DNA from 4 places in the Streptomyces sp. NPDC033270 genome. Region 1 is predicted to be linked to each of the others. Evidence: riboswitches for the same ligand, from Rfam matches in the RefSeq annotation. Region 1 holds a riboswitch; each other region holds the start of a gene.

What was found. Region 1 has a riboswitch for cyclic di-AMP ahead of ACZ5XZ_RS24100 (M23 family metallopeptidase). Riboswitches for the same ligand answer to the same signal wherever they lie in the genome.
Region 2: another riboswitch for cyclic di-AMP. It lies ahead of ACZ5XZ_RS31750 (transglycosylase family protein); the one in region 1 lies ahead of ACZ5XZ_RS24100 (M23 family metallopeptidase).
Region 3: another riboswitch for cyclic di-AMP. It lies ahead of ACZ5XZ_RS25640 (C40 family peptidase); the one in region 1 lies ahead of ACZ5XZ_RS24100 (M23 family metallopeptidase).
Region 4: another riboswitch for cyclic di-AMP. It lies ahead of ACZ5XZ_RS11400 (M23 family metallopeptidase); the one in region 1 lies ahead of ACZ5XZ_RS24100 (M23 family metallopeptidase).

The regions. Positions count from the first base shown of each region.
Region 1 covers NZ_JBVIRA010000018.1:47,755-50,932, reverse strand. Annotated here, with positions in the region: gene ACZ5XZ_RS24110 (M16 family metallopeptidase) at 1-100, shown strand, start outside; gene ACZ5XZ_RS24105 (M16 family metallopeptidase) at 139-1,521, shown strand; cyclic di-AMP (ydaO/yuaA leader) riboswitch at 1,754-1,908, shown strand; gene ACZ5XZ_RS24100 (M23 family metallopeptidase) at 1,922-2,722, shown strand; gene ACZ5XZ_RS24095 (GntR family transcriptional regulator) at 2,905-3,178, shown strand, end outside.
Region 2 covers NZ_JBVIRA010000028.1:102,827-106,004, reverse strand. Annotated here, with positions in the region: gene ACZ5XZ_RS31760 (cytochrome P450 family protein) at 1-59, shown strand, start outside; gene ACZ5XZ_RS31755 (LysM peptidoglycan-binding domain-containing protein) at 280-1,374, shown strand; cyclic di-AMP (ydaO/yuaA leader) riboswitch at 1,625-1,794, shown strand; gene ACZ5XZ_RS31750 (transglycosylase family protein) at 1,802-2,455, shown strand; gene eno (phosphopyruvate hydratase) at 2,764-3,178, shown strand, end outside.
Region 3 covers NZ_JBVIRA010000020.1:42,022-45,199, reverse strand. Annotated here, with positions in the region: gene pcrA (DNA helicase PcrA) at 1-1,045, opposite strand, end outside; cyclic di-AMP (ydaO/yuaA leader) riboswitch at 1,311-1,493, shown strand; partial or broken gene ACZ5XZ_RS25640 (C40 family peptidase) at 1,501-2,654, shown strand; gene ACZ5XZ_RS25635 (hypothetical protein) at 2,817-3,170, opposite strand.
Region 4 covers NZ_JBVIRA010000005.1:318,571-321,748, reverse strand. Annotated here, with positions in the region: gene ACZ5XZ_RS11405 (aldo/keto reductase) at 1-68, opposite strand, end outside; gene ACZ5XZ_RS11400 (M23 family metallopeptidase) at 358-1,509, opposite strand; cyclic di-AMP (ydaO/yuaA leader) riboswitch at 1,521-1,665, opposite strand; gene ACZ5XZ_RS11395 (DUF2332 domain-containing protein) at 1,957-3,117, shown strand.

The DNA of each region.
Region 1 (3,178 bases):
CAAGGCCCGGCTGCGCCCCGACAACCGCGCGGTGCTGGTCTACGAACCCACCGAGCCGACCGACGCCGCCGACACCGAGGAAGGGGAGGCGGACCAGTGAGCGACGCCACCAACCGCGCAGGGTCCCCCATGAGCACCATGGAATTCCACCCCCAGCCCCGGGGCGGCGCGCCCAAGCCGTGGGCCTTCCCCGCCCCCGACCGCAGCCAACTCCCCAACGGGCTCACGCTGCTGACCAGCCACCGCCCCGGCCAGCAGGTCGTCGCCGTCGAGGTCAACCTCGTCGCGCCGCTGGACGCCGAGCCCGAGGGCCTGGACGGCGTCGCCACGATCATGGCGCGTGCGCTGTCGGAGGGCACCGACAAGTACGACGCCGAGGAGTTCGCCGCCGAGCTGGAGCGCTGCGGCGCCACGCTGGACGCGCACGCCGACCACCCCGGGGTACGGGTCTCCCTGGAGGTCCCGGCCTCCCGGCTGCCGCGCGCGCTCGGCCTGCTCGCCGACGCGCTGCGCGCCCCCGCCTTCCCGGACAGCGAGGTCGAGCGGCTGGTGCGCAACCGCCTCGACGAGATCCCGCACGAGCTCGCGAACCCGGCCCGGCGTGCCGCCATGGCGCTGTCCAAGGAGCTGTTCCCGGCCACCGCCCGCATGTCGCGGCCCCGCCAGGGCACCGAGGAGACCGTGGCCCGCATCGACGCGGCGGCCGTCCGGGCCTTCTACGACGCCCATGTGCGGCCCGCCACGGCCACCGCCGTCATCGTCGGCGACTTCACCGGTGTCGACCTGGACGCGGCGCTCGCCGAGACCCTCGGCGCCTGGAGCGGCTCGACGGCCGAGCCGCTGAAGGCCGCGCCGATCGTCGCCGACGACACCGGCCGTGTGGTGATCGTGGACCGCCCCGGAGCGGTCCAGACGCAGCTGCTCATCGGCCGGATCGGGGCCGACCGGCACGACCGGGTGTGGCCGGCGCAGGTCCTCGGCACGTACTGCCTGGGCGGCACCCTCACCTCCCGGCTGGACCGTGTGCTGCGGGAGGAGAAGGGCTACACCTACGGGGTGCGCGCCTTCGGCCAGGTACTGCGCTCCACCGCCCCCGCCTCCCCCGAGGGGGCGACGGGCGCGGCCCTGCTGGCCATCAGCGGCTCGGTGGACACCGCCTCCACCGTCCCGGCGCTCCAGGACCTCTGGCAGGTGCTGCGGACCCTCGCGGCGGAGGGGCTGACGGACGAGGAGCGCGATGTCGCCGTCCAGAACCTGGTCGGCGTCGCGCCGCTGAAGTACGAGACCGCGGCGGCCGTCGCGGGCACGCTGGCCGACCAGGTGGAGCAGCAGCTCCCGGACGACTTCCAGGCGCAGTTGTACGTCCGGCTCGCGGAGACCGGCACGGTCGAGGCGACCGCGGCGGCGGTCAGCGCCTTCCCGGTGGACCGGCTGGTGACGGTCCTGGTGGGTGACGCGGCCCAGATCGCCGAGCCCGTCAAGGCGCTGGGGTTGGGCGAGGTGACGGTGGTCGGCGGCTAGCCGACCCGGAAGGCACGCCCCTTCCGCCCCGTATGACGGCGGATCAGTTTCGAGCGACGGCTCCCGTGGTGCTCTCTGCCACGGGAGCCGTCGTATGTCCGGTTTATGACGACTGGCTGCGCTGCCTCTTGTGGCATCCCGCACAAAAAAGCGGTTCTGTTTGGCGATCGAAAGTTGCCCCGATTAGCGTCGGTCCGGCTGTTCGTCACAACTCCGCCACAACAGTGGCACCGGACAGTCATCGCCGAGTCCCCGTACGGCGCGAGCCAGGGGAGCCGGGGACCCACACGTCCCTGGGGTGAATCGGACCCCTCTCCGGAGGAGCCCGTAGGAGACCTTCCTGCTCCGAACCCGTCAGCTAACCCGGTAGGCGAGAAGGAAGGAAAGGACAAGCCAGTACATGGCGTTCATACGTGCCAGCGGGAAGCACCGTCGTGCGAGCCGCACCGCCCGCTCGACCCGCAACATCGCAGGCATAGCCACCCTCGCGGCCTCCGGCGTTGTGGCCTCGGTGGCCTCGCCGGCGCTGGCCGCCACGGACGAGGCGCGCACCCACGACACCGGTCTGCAGCAGGCCGTCGTCCTCGGTGACGAGCTCGCCAACCGCATCGAGGCCCAGGCCGACGCGCAGCAGGCCGACGCCGAGGCCGCCGCCGCGAGGGCGAAGGCCGAGGCCGTCGCCAAGAAGCAGGCCGAGGAGGCCCAGCGGCGCGCCGAGGCGGCCCGGAAGAAGGCCAAGGCCGAGCGCGAGGCCAAGGAGCGCGCCGCCCGTGAGGCCGAGCGCAAGCGCCTCAACGCCTTCGTCGCCCCGATCGCCGGCTCCTACGTGTCCACCGCCTACAAGGCGTCCAGCGGCCTGTGGTCCTCGGGCAGCCACACCGGCATCGACTTCCACGCCGCCTCCGGGACCTCCGTCCACGCCGTCGGCGCGGGCACCGTCGTCGAGGCCGGCTGGGGCGGCTCGTACGGCAACAACGTCGTGATCAAGATGAGCGACGGCACGTACACCCAGTACGGCCACCTGTCGTCGATCTCCGTCTCGGTCGGCGAGAGCGTCACCCCCGGCAAGCAGATCGGGCTCTCCGGCGCCACCGGCAACGTCACCGGCCCGCACCTGCACTTCGAGGCCCGCACCACCGCCGACTACGGCTCGGACATCGACCCGATCGCGTATCTGCGCACGCACGGCGTCGACGTCTGATGCACCGCAGCCGCCTCCGCCTCGCCTGACACACCGCTTCGCCCGATGCCGGCGCCGTCCGCTGGCCAAAAAATATCCATGGATAAGCGGAGTCCGTCGGAAAAGCCGTCCCGGTCGAATAGAGTCACGGAAAAGTCGTCAACCGGCGGCTTTTCCAGGGGATTACGGCGGAGGCACGGACGATGCGAGGCCATATTTCCGCGCATGCGGTGTGCACGGCGATTCGCGAGGACATTGTCTCCGGTGCGCTGGCGCCGGGGAGCCGGCTGATCGAGGAGATCCTGGCGGCGCGTTACGGCGTCTCCAGGGTGCCGGTCCGCGAAGCGCTGCGCACCCTGCAGTCGGAGGGCTTTGTCACCACCCGCCACCACGCGGGCGCCTGTGTCGCCGAGCCCACCGAGCAGGAGGCCGCCGACCTGCTGGATATCCGCGCGCTGCTGGAGCCGCTGGGCGCCG
Region 2 (3,178 bases), on a different contig from region 1:
GGCTCATCATGCGCGGACTGCGGTCCCTCCCGGTGGAGTTCACGCCCGAGCGGTCCTGACCGGGGGCGCGACCAAAGGTGACAGATCGTCAGTCGCGTGACCTTAACGTGATCTGCACTACACCGGCTTGTGACTACCCGTGACCCCGGCTACCTTTCGACCCGACGGTCGACAGGATTCACGATTCGTTCACACGGGCGCCCGCGTCAGCGGACGTCCGAAGGGGTGGGGAATCGAACGGTCGTCGAACAACTCAACCGCCGCGCGAAAGGCATCCGCATGCGTTCCGGGAACGGCCGACACCGTCGCCCCCGTCAGGCACCGGCCATCTTTGTCACGGCGGGAGTAACCGGTGCGGGCCTCGCACTGCCGCTGCTCTCCGCCAGTGGGGCACATGCCGCCGACACCGCGACCTGGGACCGGGTCGCCCAGTGCGAGAGCGGCGGGGTGTGGAGCGCCGCCTCGGGCAACGGCTTCTACGGCGGGCTGCAGCTGACCCAGGAGATGTGGGACGACTACGGCGGCGGGGCCTACGCCTCGCGCCCCGATCTCGCCAGCCGCGCCCAGCAGATAGCCGTGGCCGAATCGATCCTCGACGACCGCGGCCCGGACGCCTGGCCGAGCTGCGCCGTCAACGCCGGCCTCACCAGGGACGGCCGCGCACCGGAGGTCGACCCGGGCAGCACGAGCACGCCGCTGCCCGACCCGTCCGACGACGACGGCGACCCGGCCCCCTGGGACCGGTCCCCCTCGACCGGCTCGTCCGATGCGCCCGACCGCCCGGACGACTCCGGAGCCCACGAGGGCGACCACACGGGCGACCACAAGGGCGACAGTGAGAAGTCCTCTGACGGATCCCCTGACGGATCCCGCGACGGATCGTCCGACGACTCGCGCGGCGATGCGGGCGACGAGCCGTCCCAGGAGACGCCGGCGCCGTCCGAGTCCGACGGCCGTGACACCTCCAAGACCCCGGAGCCGTCCGACTCCACCACGCCCGGCGACCAGGGCGACGACGCCTCCCGCCCCACCGACCCCTCCGGCGACGCCGACCGCCCCGACCCGAGCGGTACGCCCGGGCAGACGCCCGGCAAGGGCAAGCACCGCGGCGACGCGGACCCGGGCGAGAGCGACGGCGGCGACCGGTCGTCCGGCGGCCGGCACGCCTCGCGCGGCGACGACGGGCGCCGCACGGGCCTGGCGGGCGGCGACTACACCGTGCGCCCGGGTGACAGCCTGTCAGCCATCGCCGCGGCCCATCGGCTGCCGGGCGGCTGGCCCGCGCTCTACGAGCGCAACGAGGGCGTCATCGGGGCCGACGAGAACCTGATCCAGCCGGGTCAGCGGCTCGATCTCGGGCACAAGGAAGGCTAGTTCGCCGCCTTCGTCCCCTTTGGGAAAGTGAGACAAGGCTCTCGTCGGGCGGCGGGCGCACAGATCCGCCCGCCGCCGTCATACCGGGCCTCACCTGCAGATATGTGACCAACCCGTGATCAAAAACGGTCAACTTGGTTCAGAAGGTGGGGTTTGAACACCAAGGGGATTACTGCTTACGGTCAGGACCGCTCGCCAAAGCGAGCCCCTTCGATCACACGCCGAATCCTGCCGGTGGTCGGAGGCAGTTGACGCGCAAGCGCCGAAGGCAGGAGCGGGGGAACCAAGGTAGGCGCCGGCCCGGCCCGTGAAAGCGGGTCAGCCGGCTTGGGGTGAAGCCAGGTGCGCCATGCGCGCCCGGCCGGGCGACTCACAGCCCGAACCCGACAGCTCACCTCGTAGGCGTCGGTGAGGAAACGAACGAACCATGCTGATCAACAAGGGCAAGCACCGTCGTCCCTCCAAGGCCGTCCGCGTCGCCACCCTCGCCGGTGTCGCCGGTGCCGCCGTCGCCGTCCCGCTGATGGGCGCCACGTCCGCCTCCGCCGCCTCGGTCGCCACCTGGGACAAGGTCGCCCAGTGCGAGTCCGGTGGCAACTGGTCGATCAACACCGGTAACGGCTACTACGGTGGCCTGCAGTTCTCCAACTCCAGCTGGGCCGCCGCCGGTGGCACCCAGTACGCGCCGCGCGCCGACCTGGCCACCAAGACCCAGCAGATCGCCGCCGCCGAGAAGCTCCTCGCCATCCAGGGCCCGGGCGCCTGGTCCTGCGCCGGTGCCGGTGGCCTGACCTCCGGTGGTCCGGCCCCCGAGCTCGACACCTCCGCCAAGTCCGCCCCCAAGCAGGAGCAGGCCAAGCCCGAGGTGAAGAAGGCTCCGGCCGCCCCCAAGGCCGAGACGGCCCAGCCGGCCCCGAAGAAGTCCGAGCGCGGCGGCGACTACACCGTCAAGGCGGGCGACACCCTCGCCAAGATAGCCAAGGCCCACGGCACCAACTGGAAGTCGCTCTACGCGGCCAACAAGTCGGTCATCGGCGGCAACCCGAACCTGATCTTCCCGGGTCAGCAGCTCAGCATCTGAGCCGTCCGCTCACCGGGTCCCCCATGACCCCCGCGGCGATCCCCGCCGCTTCGTGAGACTGCCCCGCCCGGCGCACACGCCCCCCCCAGTGCGCCGTGGCGGGGCTTCTCCGTTCGCCGGGGCGCGCGACGCCGGTGACCAGCAACGTCGAGCGTTTTTCCCCGCTCAGCGAACAATGTGCCGAAACCTCCCGTGAACTGCGCCTTTGAGTATCTTTTCGTCCCACGGAGCGGGCCGAGGGCAAGCGGACGCGCCAGGGGCCGTTAGGCTCATGCTGCAGAACTCCAGACACCCATGAAGGAGACAACGTGCCGTCCATCGACGTCGTCGTAGCCCGCGAAATTCTCGACTCGCGAGGTAATCCCACGGTCGAGGTCGAGGTCGGCCTCGACGACGGCAGCACGGGCCGTGCCGCCGTGCCGTCCGGCGCCTCGACCGGCGCCTTCGAGGCCATCGAGCTCCGCGACGGCGACCCGAACCGCTACCTCGGCAAGGGCGTCGAGAAGGCCGTCCTGGCCGTCATCGAGCAGATCGGCCCGGAGCTCGTCGGCTACGACGCGACCGAGCAGCGGCTGATCGACCAGGCGATGTTCGACCTGGACGCCACCGACAACAAGGGCTCGCTCGGCGCCAACGCCATCCTCGGCGTCTCCCTGGCCGTCGCGCACGCCGCCTCCGAGGCCAGCGACCTCCCGCTGTTCCGCTACCTCGGCGGCCCGAACG
Region 3 (3,178 bases), on a different contig from region 1:
GCAGGATCGTCGTGGCGTCCGGGTAGTCCTCCTCGAACTGGAGGATGTTGCGGATCGTGGCGCCGCGGAAGGCGTAGATCGACTGGTCGGCGTCACCGACGACGCACAGTTCGGCGGCGGGGATGTCGGCCGTTCCCCTGCCGACCAGCTCGCGCACCAGGGTGTACTGGGCGTGGTTGGTGTCCTGGTACTCGTCGACGAGCACATGGCGGAAGCGGCGGCGGTAGTGCTCGGCGACGTCCGGGAAGGCCTGCAGCAGATGGACCGTCGTCATGATGATGTCGTCGAAGTCCAGGGCGTTGGCCTCGCGCAGCCGCGCCTGGTACATCGCATACGCCTCGGCCAGCGACTTCTCGAACCCGTCGGCCGCCGTCTGGGCGAAGGTCTCCTCGTCGATGAGCTCGTTCTTGAGGTTGGAGATCTTCGCGCTGAAGGACTTGGGCGGGAAGCGCTTGGGGTCCAGGTCCAGATCGCGGCAGACCAGCGCCATCAGGCGCTTGGAGTCGGCCGCGTCGTAGATCGAGAAGGAGGAGGTGAAGCCGAGCTTCTTGGACTCGCGGCGCAGGATGCGCACACAGGCGCTGTGGAAGGTGGAGACCCACATGGCGTTGGCGCGCGGGCCGACCAGCTGCTCCACGCGCTCCTTCATCTCGCCCGCGGCCTTGTTGGTGAACGTGATCGCGAGGATCTGGCCGGGGTGGACATGGCGCTCGGCGAGCAGATGCGCGATGCGGTGGGTGAGCACCCTGGTCTTGCCGGAGCCGGCGCCCGCGACGATCAGCAGCGGGCCTCCGGCGTGCACCACGGCGGCCTTCTGCTCGTCGTTGAGCCCCTCCAGCAGCGCGGCCGGGTCGACGGGCGGGCGGGCGGCGCCGTCGCGGTAGTACGCCTCGGTGTGCACGGGCGCGTCGAACCTCCCGCCGAAGAGGTCGGCGGGGACCTCCTCCGGGACCGGCTCGTGCTCGTCCTCGGGAGGCGGCGGGTGCTCCTCCTCGCCCTTGGGGCCGAGGTCCGCCAGAAAGCTGTCGTCAAAGAGGCTGCTCATCGCCCACCGAGTCTAGGCCGCCGCACTGACAGCGCGCCGGGGAGTACGCGATTGTCCGCGCCGGGGCAGGTCAGCGGCCGGAGGCGGAGCAGCCGGGTGCCGGCCGCCTACCCGAACCCGACATCTGACGCAACACCCCCCGCAGCGCGTTCAGGTCACGAAAAGGTTTCGGGCATATCGAACATCAGCCTTCACAGGAGCCACACGAATTGGCTAACGTCCTCGCTCAGGCAGCCCGCCTCCCCGCGGTCGACAGCTTCCGCACGGGCCGCCCGCGCCGAGTCCGGCCCTGCCAGCAGGCACCCGGAGCCGGGGACCCACCAGCACCACCGGGGTGAATCGATCCAGCGGCCGTCGTCGGCGACCGCACGGACCGTAGGGCAAGCCTTCCGTCAGCGACACCGCCCGAACCCGACAGCTAACCCGGTAGGCGGTCACGGAAGGAGTTGCCGGCCTTGGCGTCCCATCGCAAGCCGCGCACCAGCGTTCTCATATCGCCCGGGAGCCGTCGTACGGCGGCCGGGCTCACCACCGCCGCGCTCGCCTCGGTCACCCTGCTCTCGCAGTCCGCCGACGCCGCCCCCAGGGCGCCCAGGCCCTCCATCGAAGAGGTCAAGCAGAAGGTCGACGGCCTCTACCGCCAGGCCGAGGTGGCCACCCAGAAGTACAACGCCGCCAAGGAGCGCGCCGACCACCAGAGCGCCACCGTCGACGGTCTGCTCGACGCCGCCGCCAAGCGCGCGCAGCGGATGAACGAGTCCCGGCGCGAACTGGGCACCTTCGCCTCGGCGCAGTACCGCACCGGCGGCATGAACCCGACGGCGCAGTTGATGCTCGCCAAGGACCCGCAGCAGTTCGTCGACCGCAGCCACCTCATGGAGCGCCCAGCCGGCAGAAGCAGGCGGTCACCGACTACCAGGAGCAGGCGGCGGCCGCGGCGCGGCAGCGGGCCGCGGCCACCAGCAGCCTGGAGAAGCTGCAGAAGTCGCAGGCCGCGCTGAAGGAGTCCAAGCAGTCCGTCCAGGAGAAGCTGGCCGAGGCCCGGCAGCTGCTGTCGCGGCTCACCGCCCAGGAGAAGGCGCGGCTCGCGGAGCTGGAGCGCCAGAAGGAGGAGGCGGCCCGGCGCAAGGCCGAGGAGGAGGCGCGCCGGCAGCAGGAGCGCGAGCGCCAGCGGCAGCACGACGGCGGCTCGACGGGCGGACAGACCGGCGGCGAGACCGGCGGTGGCACCAGCGACGGCGGCTCCACCGGGGACTCGAACACCAAGGCGGAGAAGGCGCTCGCCTTCGCCCGCGCCCAGATGGGCAAGCCGTACGTCTGGGGCGCCACCGGGCCCAACTCCTATGACTGCTCGGGGCTGACGCAGGCGGCGTGGAAGGCGGCCGGGGTCGATCTGCCGCGGACGACCTGGGACCAGGTCAAGGTCGGCCAGCGGGTGGCGACCAAGGATCTGCAGCCCGGTGACCTGGTGTTCTTCTACGACGACATCAGCCACGTCGGCATGTACATAGGCGGCGGCAAGATGATCCACGCTCCCAAGCCGGGCGCCAACGTCCGGGAGGAGTCGATCTACTACATGCCGATCTACGGAAGCGTCCGCCCGGCCTGAGGCAGGCCCCGCCTCCCCGCGGACCACTCCTCCCCCGAGGCGCCCAGGGCGCCCGGCAAGGCCACCCCCCACGGCCACCCCCCACACGCCACCGCGCGGCCATCGGCTCCGGATTCCGGAGCACGGTGACCGCGCGGTGTGCCGTAGTGGCCGGTGCCGCCGTCAGGTCCAGAGCACCGCGATGAAGATGTTGGCGATCGTGAGCGCGCCCACCGCGCCGAACAGCGGTGCGGGGACCTTCTCCTCGTCCCGCTTGACGTAGACCAGCGCCAGGATCACCACCAGTACGGCCATCTTGATGCCGATCTTGATGTTGTTGACGGGGTGGTCCTGGGCCTGGTTGAGGCCGACCAGCACGATGCCGGTGACCAGCATCGTCAGCGCGCCGTGCAGCATGGCCGGCACGAAGCGGGCGGTACCCGCGCCCATCGCCTTCATCTGGGTCAGGAAGCCGCCCAGCAGGGAGGCGATGCCGATGATGTGCAGGCCGACGAAGACATTGATTACTACGTCCATAGTGCTGG
Region 4 (3,178 bases), on a different contig from region 1:
GCGAGCGGGGAAACGGCGAGCGAGCCGAGGTTCCGGCGGTTTTGGGGGGTGGAGTGTGTCGAGGTCATGCGTGGTTGCAGCGTGGCGGGGAGGGGAGTTATTCCCCGGGAGAAGTCAAGGGGAGGTCAATCAATGCGGGCAAAGCCCTTTGGGGAGAAGGACTTTTTTGAGGGGAAGGACTTTGGGGGGAAGGGCTTGGGGGGAAGGACTTTGGGGGCGCCAATGAGGGGCGCCCGACGAGGAAGGCCCCAGGGATGTGGGATGCCCCCGGGGCCAGCACTCGGAAATAGCCTCCCGTGACACACTCAGGCCGCCTCCCGGCAGGCCCTCAGGCGCGTCTCCGGGCGGGCCGGGGCCTCAGACGTTCACACCGTGGTCGCGCAGCCACGGCATCGGGTCTATCGGGTCGCCGGCGCCGGGGCGTACCTCCAGGTGGAGGTGGGGGCCGGTGACGTTGCCGGTGGCGCCGACGCGGCCGATCACCTCGCCGGTGCTGATCTTGCCCGAGGTCTTCACCATCGAGGACAGATGGCAGAACCACAGCTCGGTGCCGTCGTCGAGGGTGAGGACGATGCGGTAGCCGTACGAACCGGCCCAGCCGGCCTGGGTGATGGTGCCGGAGTGCACCGCCTTGATGGGCGTACCGGTCGGTGCGGCGAAGTCCTGGCCCGTGTGGTCGGCGGCCCAGCGGTCGCCGGCCTGGCCGAAGCTGGCGGTGAGGGTGTAGGAGGAGACGGGGGCGATGAAGCTCTTCGCCAGTTGGGCCAGGCGCTCGGCCTCCGCCTTCCGGCGCGCCGCCTCCTCGGCCTTGCGCTTGGCCTCCAACTCTGCCGCCTTCTTGGCCGCCGCGGCCTTGTCCGCCGCGTTTTGGGCCGTCTTCTGGGCCGCGGACGCTTCCGTCGCCGCCTGCTTGATGGCGGCGCCCTCGGCCGCTTCGCGGGCCTCCTCCTCGGCGGCGCCCTGCTGCGCGTCGGCCTGCTGGAGGATGCGGCTGCGCAGCGCCTCGCCGGCGTTGGTGCCCGTACCGGACGTGCCGGTCTGGGTGGCCTGGGAGAGCGGGCCGGCGGCGACCGGGTCGGCGGAGTCGCTTCCGGAGGCCGTTGCGGCGGAATCGGCGCCGGAGTCGGATATGAGGCCGCCGAGCCCCGGGAGGGACTCAGCATCCGGAAGGCTGTCGGAGATGTCGTGGGCCATGCCGCCGATGTCGGGCATGGAGATCGGGACCGGCGGACGGTTCTCGGCGGTGGCCATGCCACCCGCGCCGACCGCCGCGATGACGCCGACACCCAGGACCGTGCCACTACGGGCGAGTCCGCCGCCGCGCTGCTTGGCCACCCGGTGCTTGCCGCGGACCGGTCGGAGCGACTCCTCGGTGGGATTCCATTCCTCCCACGGGCCGTCGCCGTCGATGCCCGCCGTGCCCTCCGGATCACCCGATCCTTCGAAGGCACCTCGGTCGTCGAGTCGGTATGCGGGCGAAGCCTCGGGGGCAGGCCTGTTGGACGCCACGGGGGCGCACTCCTTTCCTTCCTTCTCGCCTACCGGGTTAGCTGACGGGTTCGGAGCAGGAAGGTCTCCTACGGGCCACTCTGGCGGAGGCGCCCGATTCACCCCAAGGTGGTGGTTCCCCGGTTCCCTTGGTGCAGTTCGAAGTGCTGGAGATGCGTGAAAAGCGCGTGCGGGATTCGGCGTCGGCGCGCGGTGCCGCCTCTTGCGACGGCTGGGACGACCGCGCTGCGTTATCGGACAGTAATAGAGGTCGTGACTGTTTTCCAAGCCTTCCTGGGAATCCTTATCCGTTCCGCATGAGGTTTGGCCTGGACTTTTTCGGTCACCATGCCCACAAAGCGGGCGAGTTGACCATGCGCCGCTAAACGATCTCGCGCTGATTGTGCGTCAGTCGTTATGCGGAGGGGCGCCCCCCAGTTACGGAACGTGAGGGCGTAACGTCGGATCATGGTCGTCAACGTCGAGAGCGCGGGGAGCACCGTGAGCTCCGGAAACGTCAAGGGCGGTATCGGCCGGAGCGCGGCGGTGGATGTGGCGGAGCGCTACCGGGAGTTCTCGTGGCAGGAGGCGCGGGGACGGTCCGACGCCCACGCGGAACTGACCGCGCGGATCAGCCAGGACCCGGAGTTCTGCGATCTGCTGTCGGGATCGCTGCCGGCCGGCAACAAGCAGCAGCCGAACCTCCTGCTCGCCGCCGTCCGGCACCTCGACGGCCCGCACGCGGAGCAGGGCCCGCGCGGCGAGGCCGCGTACGGTCGCTGGCGCGAGTGGACGGTCCGGCACTGGGACGAGGTCCGCGCGGTGATCATGCAGCGCGCCACCCAGACCAACGAGCCGGCCCGCTGCGCCACGCTGCTGCCGCTGCTCGCCCGTCTGCCGCAGCCGCTGGCGCTGCTGGAGGTCGGCGCGTCGGCAGGGCTGTGTCTGCATCCCGACAGCTACCGGTACCGGTACCAGGACGAGTCCGCCACCGGGTACGAAGGGCGGCCGGCGGGCGGCCCGCGAACCGTCGAGGTGGGGCCGCCGGACGGCCCGGTGGTGTTCGACTGCCGTACGGACTGGGCGCCCGGGGAACTGCCCGGCCGGCTGCCGGAGATCGTCTGGCGGGCCGGAATCGATCTGAACCCGCTCGACCCCGTCGGCGCACCGGACGATCTGCGCTGGCTCCAGTCGCTCGTCTGGCCGGGCGAGGGGGAGCGTGCGGCGCGGCTCTCCGCCGCCGTCGAGGCCGTACGGGCGGCGCCGCGACCGCGGATCGTACGCGGCGACCTGATCGACGAGCTGCCCGCGCTGGCCGCCGCGGCGCCGCCCGAGGCGACGCTGGTCGTCTTCCACAGCGCGGTGCTGAGCTACCTTCCGCCCGCCCGCCGCGAGGAGTTCGCGCGCCTCGTACGGTCGCTGCTCGACGGGCGGCCCGGTGGTGGGCACTGGATCTCCAACGAGCACCACTTGGTCCTGCCGTGGATCACCGCGCCGGAGCACCACTCCGGGCGCCCGGAGGACGGCCGGCTGACCCTCGCCCTGGACGGACGCCCGGTCGCGCTCACCGGCCCGCACGGCGAGAGCCTGCACCGACTGCCGGGCGCGGAACCCGCAACGGGGACGTAAGACGTGAGCAGAAGCGGCGCGTAGGGGCTCACCGAGCCCGCTCCTCCTCCTGCCCCGCCCT